DNA from 3 places in the Kitasatospora fiedleri genome. Region 1 is predicted to be linked to each of the others. Evidence: riboswitches for the same ligand, from Rfam matches in the RefSeq annotation. Region 1 holds a riboswitch; each other region holds the start of a gene.
What was found. Region 1 has a riboswitch for cobalamin ahead of metE (5-methyltetrahydropteroyltriglutamate--homocysteine S-methyltransferase). Riboswitches for the same ligand answer to the same signal wherever they lie in the genome.

Region 1 (4,432 bases):
CCTGGCCACCGGCATCCTGGTCTACGGCATCGCGCTCGGCGGCATCGCCGCCCTCGCGTACTGCTTCGCCCTCGGCCGCACCGGCCGCTTCGGCCCCCGGGCCACCGCCCTGCTGCTCTCCGGCGCGGCGCTGGCCTCCGTCTACCTCGTCCCGTTCCTCAAGTACCCGGCCAACCCGCCGTCGGTGGGCGACCCGGACACCATCGGCAAGCGCACCACCCTGTACTTCCTGATGATGCTGCTGAGCGTGCTGCTCGCCGTCGCCGCCGTGGTGGCCGGCAAGCAGCTCGCCCCGCGGCTGGGCAACTGGAACGCCACGGTCGTGGCCGGGCTCGGCTACGCCGTGCTGATCGGTCTCGGGTACGTCCTGCTGCCCGCGATCAACGAAGTCCCCGAGGACTTCTCCGCCACCCTGCTCTGGCAGTTCCGGGTCGCGGCCCTGGCCATCCAGCTCACCCTCTGGCTGTCCTTCGGCCTGCTCTTCGGCCACCTCGCCGAGCGGCTCCTGCTGCCCAAGCCGGCCCGCACCGCCGAGCCGGCCGCCACGGCGGCCCCCGCCGCCCCTAGCGGCGTGCCCGACGGGCCGGAACGCACCACGTCAGGTGCGTTCCGGCCCGTCGGCGTTCCGGCCCGTCGGCGCGGCCGTTCCGGCCCCGTCCGTCGCGGGCGGGACGTCAGTCGGCCAGTTCTGCCCGCAGGGTGCGGGCGGCGGTGACCAGGCTGTCGATCGAGGCCCGGGTCTCGGTCCAGCCGCGGGTCTTCAGGCCGCAGTCCGGGTTGACCCAGAGGCGTTCGGCGGGGATCGCGGCCAGCCCGGCCCGCAGCAGTGCCAGCGCCTCCTCGGAGGAGGGGACGCGCGGGGAGTGGATGTCCCACACGCCCGGGCCGACCTCGGCGAGGTAGCCCGCCTCGGCGAGCTCGTGCGCCACCTGCATGTGCGAGCGGGCGGCCTCCAGCGAGATCACGTCCGCGTCCAACTCCTCGATGGCGCGCAGGATGTCACCGAACTCGGCGTAGCACATGTGGGTGTGGACCTGGGTGTCGGCGCGGACCCCGGAGGTGGTGAGCCGGAACGCGTCGGTGGCCCAGTCCAGGTACGCGGGCCAGCCGGCGCGCCGCAGCGGGAGCGTCTCGCGCAGCGCGGGTTCGTCGACCTGGATCACGGCGGCGCCCGCCGCCTCCAGGTCCGCCACCTCGTCGCGCAGGGCGAGGGCGACCTGCCGGGCGGTGTCGGCCAGCGGCTGGTCGTCGCGGACGAACGACCAGGCCAGCATGGTGACCGGGCCGGTCAGCATGCCCTTGACCGGGCGGTCGGTGAGGTCCTGCGCGAAGCGGTACCAGTCGACCGTCATCGGGTGCGGACGGGAGATGTCGCCCGCCAGCACCGGCGGACGCACGTACCGGGTGCCGTAGGACTGCACCCAGCCGTGCCGGGTGGCCAGGTAGCCGGTGAGCTGCTCGGCGAAGTACTGCACCATGTCGTTGCGCTCGGGCTCGCCGTGCACCAGCACGTCCAGGCCCGCCCGCTCCTGGTAGCCGACCACCTCGCGGACCTCGGCCTCCATCCGCTTGCGGTAGTCCGCCGCGTCGATCCGTCCGGCGTTCAACTCGGCTCGGGCGGAGCGCAGTTCGGCGGTCTGCGGGAAGGAGCCGATGGTGGTGGTGGGCAGCAGCGGCAGTCCGAGCCGGGCCTTCTGCGCCGCGGCGCGGACGGCGTACGGGGCGTCGCGGCGGGTGTCGGCCTCGGTGACGGCGGCGGCCCGGGCCCGGACCGCCGGGTCGCGGGTGATCGGGGAGGCCGCGCGGGAGGCCAGGTCGGCCCGGTTGGCGGCCAGTTGGGCGGTGACGGCGGCGGTGCCCTCGCGCAGGGCGCGGGCCAGCAGGGCGGTCTCGGCGGCCTTCTGCCGGGCGAAGGCCAGCCAGCGGCCGATCTGCGGGTCGAGGTCGCGTTCGGCGGCGGTGTCCAGCGGGACGTGCAGCAGCGAGCAGGAGGGGGCGACGTCCACCGTGTCGGCCAGGCCGAGCAGGGTCGCCAGGGTGGCGAGGGACGTCTCCAGGTCGTTGATCCACACGTTGCGGCCGTCGACCACGCCCGCGACCAGCCGCTTGCCGGGCAGGCCGCCGACGGCCGCCAGGTCGCTCAGGTTGCCCGCCGCCGGGCCGGTGAAGTCCAGCGCCAGGCCGTCGACGGGGGCCTTGGCCAGGGTGATCAGCGCCTCGCCGAGCCGGTCGAAGTAGGAGGCGACCAGCAGCCTGGGGCGGTCGGTGAGCGCGCCCAGCTCACGGTAGGCGCGGGCGGCGGCGTTCAGCTCGGCCGGGGTGCGGTCCTGCACCAGCGCGGGCTCGTCGAGCTGCACCCACCCGGCGCCGGCCGCCCGCAGGTCGGCCAGCAGCTCCGCGTACACCGGCAGCAGCCGGTCCAGCAGGGTGAGCGGTTCGAAGTCGGCGGCCACGCCGGGCGCGGGCTTGGCGAGCAGCAGGTAGGTGACCGGGCCGAGCAGTACCGGGCGGGCCCGGTAGCCCTGGCCGAGTGCCTCGCGCAGTTCGCCGACCTGCTTGGCGGAGTGCGCGGCGAACGCGGTGTCCGGGCCCAACTCCGGCACCAGGTAGTGGTAGTTGGTGTCGAACCACTTGGTCATCTCCAGCGGCGCCACCTGCTGGGTGCCGCGCGCCATCGCGAAGTAGCCGTCCAGCGGGTCGGCCTCGTACGCGGCCCGGTGCCGGGGCGGGACCGCGCCGACGGCGACCGTGGTGTCCAGCACGTGGTCGTACAACGAGAAGTCCCCGGTGGGGACTTCGGTGATGCCGGCGCCGGCCAGCTGCCGCCAGTTGGCGCAGCGCAGTTCGGCGGCGGTGGAGTGCAGCGCGTCGGCGGTGACGGTGCCCCGCCAGTAGCCCTCGATCGCCTTCTTCAGTTCCCGGTTCCCGCCCTGGCGGGGGTATCCGTGAACGGTTGCCGCGGCTACGGACTTCGCAGTCAAGGGGACTCTCCTCGCGAGCCTTGATCCTGGGTCCGGTGCGCAGGAGGCGCGGAGGGTGCCGAGACCGGGCGGTGCCGCGCTCGACCGCGCCTGCCCGCCTGGTGTCCGTACCGACCCGCCCTCGAGGTCACCGGTCACCGGGCGCGAACGGTCGCACCCGGGCAACGGGCAGGTCTTCGGACTCGCGGGCCCGCCCGGGGAGGCTCGACGCTCCCGGGCACCTACTGGCCGTCGCTTCCCAGGTCCGTCCGGACCCAGTGCGTATGACGGCGGTCGTTCCCACTCACCGCTGCGGGGCAGTCCCGGATTCCCACCGGGTTCCCTCTTGCGACGCCCTGCCTGGCGGACAGGGCGAACCAGTTGCGCGGCCAGTGTAGAACGGACCGGGCGTTCTCCGGTGCGAAGTCCGGCAGCTGTCCGGTCCGTGGGACGCGCGGACGGACGGACGGACGGCGGCGGACGGCGGCGGGCGCGGGCAGACGGACGGCGGCGGGCGGGCTGCTGGCAGGGCGCGGGCAGACGGGCGGCGGCCGGACGGCGTTCAGCCGTCGGTACGGCGCAGCAGGTAGCTGTCCATGATCCAGCCCTTGCGGGCCCGGGCCTCGGCCCGCAACCCGGCGATCCGGTCGGCCTGTTCGGCCAGCGGGCCGGAGACCAGGATCTCGTCCTCGGTGCCCAGGTACGCCCCGTAGTGGATGTGCACGCCCGCCGGGTCGATGGCGGTGAACGCGGCCTGCCCGTCCAGCATCACCACCGCGTCCTCGGCGCCCGGCCCGAAGCCCTCGGCGGCCAGCCGCCGCCCGGTGGTGATCCGCACCGGCCGCGCGGTGCGGGTCAGCGTGGTGCGGTGGCGGGCCGCCAGCACCGAGACGCTGCTGACGCCGGGCACCACCGTGTACCCGAACCCGGTCCGCCCGCGCGCCAGGACCCGGTCCAGCACGGCGGTCACGCTGTCGTACAGCGACGGGTCGCCCCACACCAGCAGCGCGCCCGTCCCGCCGTCCGGGAGCTCCTCGGCCACGGCCCGCTCCACCAGGTCGGCCCGCCGCTCCCGCCACTCCTCGACCGCCTCCGCGTACCCGGCCGCCGACCGGTCCCGCGCCGGGTCCACCAGCTCGACCACCCGGTGCCCGGCCCGGCCGTGCTCGGCGATCATGTCCCGCCGCAGCCGCATCAGGTCCTGCCGCTCCTCCGGCTTGTCGAGCAGCAGGAACACGTCGGTGCGGCCGATCGCCTTGACCGCCTCCAGGGTGAGGTGGTCGGGGTCGCCCGCGCCGATGCCGATGACGAGAAGAGTACGCATACCGGCGATTGTGCCTGCTGCCCGGCGCGTTCACCGGCCCGGGTCGGCGGGCGCCCCGGCGGGCGCTCCGACCGGCAGCCCCGGCGCGCGGACCCCGGCGGGGCGTCGTGCGCGCACGGACGCGCGCTGGGCCATCGGACGCACTCCG
Region 2 (4,432 bases), 2.3 Mb from region 1:
CGCACAGGTCGCGGGCGAACTGGAGCTCGGCCTCGACGGCCTCCTCCAGCATCTCGGTGACCTGCTGCGCCATCTTGTCGTCGAAGAGGTCGGGCTCCTCCTCGCGCACGGTGTCGACCACCGAGAACGCGAAGTCCATGTGCATCGACTCGTCGCGGAAGACCCAGTTGGTGCCGGTGGCCAGGCCGTGCAGCAGGCCGCGGCTGCGGAACCAGTACACGTAGGCGAACGCGCCGTAGAAGAACAGGCCCTCGACGCAGGCCGCGAAGCAGATCAGGTTGAGCAGGAAGGCCCGGCGGTCCTCCTTGCTCTGCAGCGAGTCGAGGTGGTCGACCGCGTTCATGTACGTGAAGCAGAACTGGGCCTTCTGCGCGATGGAGGGGATGTTCTCCACCGCGGCGAAGGCGGCGTTGCGGTCCTCCGGGTCGGGCAGGTAGGTGTCGAGCAGCGTCAGGTAGAACTGGACGTGCACGGCCTCCTCGAACAGCTGCCGCGACAGGTAGAGCCGGGCCTCGGGGGAGTTGATGTGCTTGTAGAGGCTCAGCACCACGTTGTTGGCGACGATCGAGTCGCCGGTGGCGAAGAACGCGACCAGCCGGCCGATCATGTGCCGCTCGCCCTCGGAGAGCTTGGCGAGGTCGGCGACGTCGGAGTGCAGGTCCACCTCCTCCACGGTCCAGGTGTTCTTGATCGCGTCCCGGTACCGGTCGTAGAACGACGGGTAGCGCATCGGACGCAGCGTCAGCTCGAAGCCCGGGTCGAGCAGCATCTTCTTCTGGTCTTCGGTGCTCACTGGCAGGCCTCGCAGGACTCGGGGTTCTCCAGCGAGCAGGCGATGGCGTCCTGCTCGGCCTGGGAGAGGGTGGGGGTCTGCACCGGCACGGGGGCGGCGGTGCGGGTGGCGCCGGACGCGGCCTGGGCGATCCGGGTCGCCGGGCGCGAGCGCAGGTAGTAGGTGGTCTTCAGACCGACCTTCCAGGCGTAGGAGTACATCGAGGAGAGCTTGCCGATGGTCGGCGCGGCCATGAACAGGTTCAGCGACTGGCTCTGGTCGATGTACGGCTGGCGGGCGGCGGCCAGGTCGATCAGCGCGCGCTGCGGCAGCTCCCACGCCGTGCGGTACAGCGAACGGACCTCCTGCGGCAGCCAGTTGAACTCCTGGATGGAGCCGTTGGCGTCGCGCAGCGCGTCCCGGGTCTGCTGGTCCCAGACGCCCAGCTCCTTGAGCTCGCGCACCAGGTACGGGTTGACCTGGAGGAACTCGCCGGACAGCGTCTCGCGCTTGAACAGGTTGGAGACCTGCGGCTCGATGCACTCGTACACGCCGGCGATGGACGCGATGGTCGCGGTCGGGGCGATCGCCAGCAGCAGCGAGTTGCGCAGGCCGACCTCGGCGATCCGGGCGCGCAGCGCCTCCCAGCGCTCGGTCCACCGCGGGTTCGCCGAGCCGAAGTGGTCGACGTGCAGCTGGCCGCGGGCGGCCCGGGTCTCGCCGTACGCCTCGTGGCGGCCGAACTTCTCGGCCAGGTCGGCGGAGCGCTCGTACGCGGTGAGCATGATGCGCTCGGAGATCAGGGTGGAGAGGGTCTTCGCCTCGGCGGAGTCGAAGTCGATCCGCAGCTGGAAGAAGACGTCCTGCAGGCCCATCACGCCCAGGCCGACCGGCCGCCAGCGGGAGTTGGAGGTGCCGGCCTCGGTGGTCGGGTAGAAGTTGATGTCGATCACGCGGTCGAGGAAGGTCACCGCGGTGCGGACGGTGGCGTCCAGCCGGTCCCAGTCCATCGCGTTCAGCAGGTCGGCGGCGGTGGCGCCGGGGGCGACGTGCGCGCCCAGGTTGACCGAGCCGAGGTTGCAGACCGCGGTCTCGGAGTCGTCGGTGACCTCCAGGATCTCGGTGCACAGGTTCGAGGAGTGCACCGTGCGGCCGGGCAGCGCGGTCTGGTTGGCGGCCCGGTTGGAGGCGTCCTTGAAGGTCATCCAGCCGTTGCCGGTCTGCGCCAGGGTGCGCATCATCCGGGCGTACAGGGTCTGCGCGGGGATGGTGCGCACGGCCTTGCCGGCCAGCTCGGCCTTGACGTACGCCTCGTCGAACTCGGCGCCCCACAGGTCGACCAGCTCCGGTACGTCGGCCGGGGAGAACAGCGACCAGTGGGCGTTGGCGTTGACCCGGCGCATGAACTCGTCCGGAATCCAGTGCGCCAGGTTCAGGTTGTGGGTGCGCCGGGCCTCCTCGCCGGTGTTGTCGCGGAGTTCCAGGAACTCCTCGATGTCGGCGTGCCAGGTCTCCAGGTACACGCAGGCCGCGCCCTTGCGCCGGCCGCCCTGGTTGACCGCCGCCACGGAGGAGTCCAGGGTGCGCAGGAACGGCACGATGCCGTTCGACTGGCCGTTGGTGCCGCGGATCAGCGAGCCGCGGGAGCGGATGCGCGAGTAGGACAGGCCGATGCCGCCGGCGTGCTTGGAGAGCCGGGCGATCTGCGCGTACCGGTTGTAGATCGAGTCCAGGTTGTCCAGCGGCGAGTCCAGCAGGTAGCAGGAGGACATCTGCGGGTGCCGGGTGCCGGAGTTGAACAGCGTCGGCGAGCTGGTCAGGTACTCCAGCCGGCTCATCAGGGTGTACAGCTCGGCGACCTCGCGCACCGACTCCTCGGTGGTGCCGACCGCCAGGCCCGCCGCCACCCGCAGCAGGAAGTGCTGCGGGGTCTCGACCACCTTGCGGGTGATCGGGTGGCGCAGCAGGTAGCGGGACTGCACGGTGCGCAGGCCGAAGTACTCGAAGCGGTCGTCGCCCGCCTCGTCGATCAGCGAGTCGAACAGGCCGGCGTGCTCGGCCACGAACGCGGCGGTGGCATCGCCGATCAGGCCCTCGGCGTGGCCCGCGGCCACCGAGGAGGAGAACGAGGTGACGCCCTGGGTGGCGGCCTCGTCGCGGATCTCCAGCGCCAGCAGGCGGGCGGCCAGCTTCGAGTACTGCGGGTCCTCGGCGATCATCGACGCGGCGGCCTCCACGGCCAGCCCGCGCAGCTCGGCGAAGTCCGAGCCGGCGTGGCGGCCGCGCAGCGCGGCGGCGGCGACGTGGCCGGGGTCCACCTGGGGGAGGTCGGTGCTGCGGTCGGTGAGCAGCCGGAGCAGCGCCGCACCGGGATCGGTGAAGGCGTCGGCGGATACCTGGGACGGCAGGGTGACTGAGGCGGCGACGGTCAAGGCGCACTCTCTCCTGTGGCGGCGGACGTGGCTCGGGTCGTCCGGCACCGCACGCGGCCAGGGGAGGGCGGCACGAAGGAACGAGAACGCGTTCCGGCGCGCGAAGACCACCCCCGGTCCGCCCGCGAGACCGGACGGAAAAGCTGTGCTGCATGGCGTCTGCGGGGATGCCGTGTCGCACACCGTCGGCAGGTCCTCGGACTGCGCGGGCGTCGCAGCAACCCGCTCACCGTTGCGGGGCAGTCCCGGATTCGCACCGGATTCCCCTGCGTCGACAGCGAGAGTGAGCATACATGTTGTGGTGGCTGGAACTGGAAGCACCAGATGTAGTAGCGCGTGTCGCGTCGGCGGTGCCGCGCGTAGACAACGAAACCGTCCGCGAACCGTCCGCCGGCCGCCCACGAACCGTCCGCCGACCGCCCACGAACCGTCCGCGAACCGCCCACTGACTGCCCGTGGGCCCGCTCGTGAACCCGCCCGCGGACGGCCTGCGGACGGCTTCGGGGCCCGGCTCGGGGCCCGCCCTCAGAACCGCGTCGTGTAGACCCACAGGTCCGTGCCGGGCGCCGCCGACCAGTCCCGCGCGGGGCTGCGGACGAAGCCCAGGGCGTCGTAGATCCGGTGCGCGGCGGTCATCGTCGGCCGGGTGGAGAACGCCATCCCGGCCAGTCGCAGTTCCCGGCTGCGCGCGATCGAGGCCCGCACCAGGGCCCGGCCGACGCCGCGCCCGCGGGCCGCCGCGCCGACCGCGAGCATCCGGATCTCGCCCTCGTCGGGGTGCGCGACGTCCGCCCACGCGGTGCCGCCGGGCGCGAAGGTCACGCAGCCGAGCACCGCCCCGCCGTCGTCGACGGCGACCAGGAGCTCGGCCTCCCGGTTGCGGCGGGCGGCGTCGCGGAGGAGTTCGGCGTACGGGGAGTCGGGGCGGGTGTGGCCGTCGCCGACGAAGGCTTCGACGCTGACCTCCCCGGCTCCGGCGAGGTCGCGGTCGAGGGCGCGGCGGACGGTCGGGGAGCGCATCCGGACAGTGTGCCGGACGGCCGCCGGCGCGGGTCGGCCAGGTCCGGGTCGAACGGGTAGCCGCCCGGCCGGTGCACGTCGTCGCGGCCGTGCCGGCCGTTGCGGTCCAGGTCGCGGCCGACCAGGACGCCGAGGAGTCCGAAACTGCCGAGGAGGCCCAGCAGGGCGAGTGCGGTGGTCATGCCTCCACTGTCCGCGCCCGGCCGGG
Region 3 (4,432 bases), 5.9 Mb from region 1:
CACTTGCGCAGCCGCACCGGCACCAGCAGGAGGGGAGAGGACACGGGATCGGCGTCGGCGGCCGGCCGCCACTGGAGGAAACCGACACCGAGGTGCAGGACCCACAGGCCGAAGTCGTTGTACTTCTCCTGTGCGACGGCGGCCAGGCGCTTGAGGTGCCTGTCCTGCTCGCCCTGGGTCGCCTTGGTCGTGCGGAGGGCGAGCCGGGTCCCGCCGGTGCCCGTGCGAGAGGCGGGTGTGTCGAGGGGGCGGCCTCCGGTCGGCTTCGTGAGCGGGAGGTCGGAGTATCCGAACGGTTCGACCGATGTCCCGGCATCCGGGCTCGTCTCCGGCACTGGGGCGAACAGGCAGCCCTTGGGCAGCGCTTCCAGCACCCGCGCCAGTTCCGGGGCGACGATGTCCGTGCCCGCCTGTCTGCCGCCGCGACGGTAGTGCACCAGCCGGTTGCGAAAGCCCAGGTCGATCAGGGACTTCTGCCAGGACTCCAGGAGCGGCTCCAGGGGGTCGGTGGCGCTGCGCTGTCCGGAGCGGCGGTGAACCATGCAGATGACTCCGTTCAAACCTGTCAGATCGTGTGAATGTCGTGCGGATTGGGTGGGGGCAGCATAGTGCGTTCGTCCGGTTGCGCAGGGTGTGTTCAGCGGTTCGTGCCGCAATCGGGATCGGCGCGGCCGGACGCTTGCGCGGCTGGTGCTCGTCTAGCGTCCGCCCCATCGACGGGAGCACGATTTCGGCGCACCGGGTGGTGCCGATGTGCCCGCGCTGCCAGCGGTCCTGACGCCGCGTCACGGGCAAGCCTTGACGCAAGGTTGACCGGGCCTTGGGCGAGGCCCCGGAACGCCGCTCCTATTGTCGGGTCCATGCCCGCTCTCCCGTTCCAGGACCGGCGCCCCGCCCCGGCGCTCCCGGTCCTGCCGTACCGCAAGCCCACCCGCGGCCGCGACTACTGGGTCCTGGACGACGTCCTTCCGGACCCGGACGCGGTGCGCGCCCGGCACCTGGCGCGCACCGACTGGGACGAGGGCTACCCGCACAAGCCGGAGTCCTGGCCGGGCCTGCGGGCCATGCCCGGCCTGGAGCCGGCGGAGCTGGCGCAGGTCGAGAAGCTGGTCCGGGAGGCCACCGGCGCGCCGCGGATCTGGGCGCTGGACGAGGCCGAGGGCGGCACCTTCAACCACAACTGCGTGCAGGTGGTGGGCGCCGGGGAGTGCGAGCCGCGCCCGCACACCGACTCCCGCTCGCTGTGCCGCTACGCCGCCGTGCTGTACCTCAACCCGGCCGTCCCCAAGCGCTGCGGCACCAGCTTCTACCGGCAGAGCCTGCCCGGCGGCCGGCTCGGCGGCAACAGCGTGGTCGCCCCGCACAACAACCTGGTGGACGCGCTGGGCACCCGCTTCGTCCCGCCGGACTCCTTCACCGAGGACCTGGCCGTCCCGCACCGCTACAACCGGCTGCTGCTCTACACCGCCAACCTGATCCACACCGCGACCGAGTACCACGGGACGGCGCTGGAGGAGAAGCGGATGACCTGCGTCTTCTTCTGGATGGCCTGACCCGCGCTCAGCACGCCGCTGACCAGGCGTGATCTGCGCCACCCCGGCCCGGGTGCGCCCTTGCCGCGGCACCCGCGGCGGGCCTACGGTGGGCGGGCCGTGGTGCTCGGGAAGCCGGTGCACCGTGTCCGCCACCGAGTGCGCGGCACGGGAGTCCGGAGCGGCCCTCGCCACTGTGATCGGGGAGTCGTCGGCTCCCACCCCGTGCCACTGGCCCCGCGGCCGGGAAGGCCGGGCGCCGGCGCGCAACACCCCGTCAGCCAGGAGACCGGCCACGGCATCTCACGAAGTGATCCACGAGGTGCTGGAGCGTGATCCGCGGATGACCGCGCCCGAATCGACCCTGGCCGGGACCGGCCCGGTCGCCGTCCTGCCCGCCCTGCGCTGGCGGCGCGAGGACACCCTGCGCACGGCCGGGCTGATGGCGGTGATCCTGGCCCTGCACGCGGTGGCCTTCGGGACGCTGCTGTTCCTGGTGGTGCCGCACGACTACCGGGTCGGCACCCAGGTGTTCGGCGTCGGCCTGGGCGTCACCGCGTACACCCTGGGGATGCGGCACGCCTTCGACGCCGACCACATCGCGGTGATCGACAACACCACCCGCAAGCTGATGGCGGACGGCCGCCGCCCGGTCTCGGTGGGCTTCTGGTTCGCGCTCGGCCACTCCTCGATGGTGGTGCTGATGGCCGCCCTGGTGGCCGGGGGCGCGGCGCTGGCGGGCACCCTGATGGACGAGGACTCGACCACCCACCAGGTGCTGGGCACCGTCGGCACCACCGCGTCCGGCGCCTTCCTCTACCTGATCGCGGCGCTCAACCTGGTCGCCCTGTTGGGCATCTGGCGGGTGTTCCGGGCGATGCGGGCCGGGGAGTACGACGAGGCCGAGCTGGAGAAGCACCTGGACGCCCGGGGCTTCCTGGCCCGGCTGCTGAACCGGGCCACCCGCTCGATCAGCCGCCCCGGGCAGATGTTCCCGGTCGGCATGGTGCTCGGTCTGGGCTTCGACACCGCCACCGAGGTCACCCTGATGGTGATGGCGGGCTCCGGCGCGGCCTCCGGCCTGCCCTGGTACGCGGTGGTCTGCCTGCCGCTGCTGTTCGCCGCCGGGATGAGCCTGTTCGACACCCTGGACGGCACGTTCATGAACATCGCCTACCAGTGGGCGTTCTCGAACCCGGTCCGCAAGGTGTACTACAACCTGACCATCACCGGGCTGTCGATCGCGGTGGCCTTCGTGATCGGCACCATCGAGCTGGTCGCCGTGCTGCACGACAAGTTCGACCTGACCGACCCCGTCACCGGCTGGATCGCGGGCCTCGGCCTGGACAACGTCGGCTTCGTGATCGTCGGCCTGTTCGTGGTGGTCTGGGCCGCCGCGATCGGCTACTGGCGGATCGCCAAGCGCTCCGGGCGTTCGGCGGCGCGGGGGCGGACGCGTCCTGACGGGGCGTCAACCGGCGGCCAGGATCAGCGTCCCGGCCACCGCGAGGCCCGCGCCCACCACCTGCACCCGCAGCAGCCGCTCCTTCAGCAGGCCGCGCGCCATCAGCGCGGTGACCACCGGGTAGAGCGAGGCCAGCACGGCCGCCACCGCCACCGAGCCCAGGTGCGAGGCGGCCGCGTACAGGCCGTTCGCGGCCACGTCGGCCACCCCGACGGCGGTCAGCGCGGGCAGCGACCGGGCGCCCGCCGAAAGCCCGAGGGGCTGTCGGCGGGCCGCGGCGGCCAGCATCCCGGCCCCGACCACCGCGTTGGTCAGCCGCTGCACGCACAGCGTCAGCAGCAGGGCGCCGCCCGCGCTGGCGTGCGCGACCAGGGCCAGCACCGCCCCGAAGGCGAACGCCGCGCCCAGCGTCAGCACCAGCACCCGCCGCCCGACCGCGGGCCCGCCGCGCTGCGGGCCGCCCGCCAGGGCGACCCCGGCGACGGCCACCGCGATGCCCAACCCCTGGACGGCGCCCGGCCGTTCGCCGAGGAACAGGCCGACGCCGATCGGCACCAGCACGCCGACGGTGGCCAGCGGCGACACCACGCCCATCGGCCCGAGCGCCAGCGCCCGGTAGAACGCCAGCAGCGCGAACGGCCCGACCACGCCCGCCGCCACCGCGTACCAGAGGACGGGGGACGCCCCCGGCCAGCCGCCGGTGGCGGTCACCGCGACCGCGAGCACCGCGGCGGCGGCCGACTGGGAGAGCACCACCACGGTCAGCGCGGGCACCCGCCGGGTGATCGCCCCGCCCCCGTAGTCGGCGACGCCCCAGAGCAGGCTGGCGAGCAGCGCGAACGCGGCGCTCACCGGAGGAGCCGGTAGGCGGACAGCATGGTGGACCCCGCAGTACAGTCGGTGGATCTGTCGATGCCGCCGCAGCATAGTTCAACCTGCTGCACTCGCCCAACCAGAATATTGGACTGCCCGTGCCGGACGCCGATCTCGTCACCCAGGCCCTCGCCCGCAACCTCAAGCGCCTGCGGCTCGAACGCGGCCACACCCTGGACGCCCTGGCCGCCCGCTCCGGGGTCAGCCGCGGCATGGTCGTCCAGATCGAACAGGCCCGCACCAACCCGAGCGTGGGCACCGTGGTCCGGCTCGCCGACGCGCTCGGGTCTCGATCGCCCGGCTGCTCGACTACGACGAGACCTCCGCCGTCCGGATCGTCCCGCCGAGCAGGCCGTCCGGCTGTGGAACGGCCCCGGGGGCGGCAGCGGCACCCTGCTCGGCGGCGCCGAGGCCCCCGGGCCGCTGGAGCTGTGGTCCTGGCGGCTGCACCCCGGCGAGTCGCACGCCTCCGACCCGCACCCGCCCGGCACCGTCGAGATCGCCCGGGTCGACGAGGGCGTGCTCACCCTCACCCTGGACGGCCGCGAGCACCGCGTCCCGG

Region 2: it holds a riboswitch for cobalamin, as region 1 does, so the genes downstream of both, QMQ26_RS22610 (ribonucleoside-diphosphate reductase subunit alpha) here and metE (5-methyltetrahydropteroyltriglutamate--homocysteine S-methyltransferase) in region 1, are expected to answer to the same signal.
Region 3: it holds a riboswitch for cobalamin, as region 1 does, so the genes downstream of both, QMQ26_RS06455 (HoxN/HupN/NixA family nickel/cobalt transporter) here and metE (5-methyltetrahydropteroyltriglutamate--homocysteine S-methyltransferase) in region 1, are expected to answer to the same signal.

The regions. Positions count from the first base shown of each region.
Region 1 covers NZ_OX419519.1:7,228,268-7,232,699, forward strand. Annotated here, with positions in the region: partial or broken gene QMQ26_RS32865 (CbtA family protein) at 1-559, shown strand, start outside; gene metE (5-methyltetrahydropteroyltriglutamate--homocysteine S-methyltransferase) at 675-2,981, opposite strand; cobalamin riboswitch at 3,132-3,357, opposite strand; gene cobF (precorrin-6A synthase (deacetylating)) at 3,523-4,284, opposite strand.
Region 2 covers NZ_OX419519.1:4,892,468-4,896,899, forward strand. Annotated here, with positions in the region: gene QMQ26_RS22605 (ribonucleotide-diphosphate reductase subunit beta) at 1-769, opposite strand, end outside; gene QMQ26_RS22610 (ribonucleoside-diphosphate reductase subunit alpha) at 790-3,204, opposite strand; cobalamin riboswitch at 3,375-3,501, opposite strand; gene QMQ26_RS22615 (GNAT family N-acetyltransferase) at 3,730-4,224, opposite strand.
Region 3 covers NZ_OX419519.1:1,320,977-1,325,408, reverse strand. Annotated here, with positions in the region: gene QMQ26_RS06465 (DUF4011 domain-containing protein) at 1-542, opposite strand, end outside; gene QMQ26_RS06460 (DUF6445 family protein) at 861-1,553, shown strand; cobalamin riboswitch at 1,637-1,844, shown strand; partial or broken gene QMQ26_RS06455 (HoxN/HupN/NixA family nickel/cobalt transporter) at 1,876-2,979, shown strand; gene QMQ26_RS06450 (DMT family transporter) at 3,004-3,849, opposite strand; partial or broken gene QMQ26_RS06445 (XRE family transcriptional regulator) at 3,969-4,432, shown strand, end outside.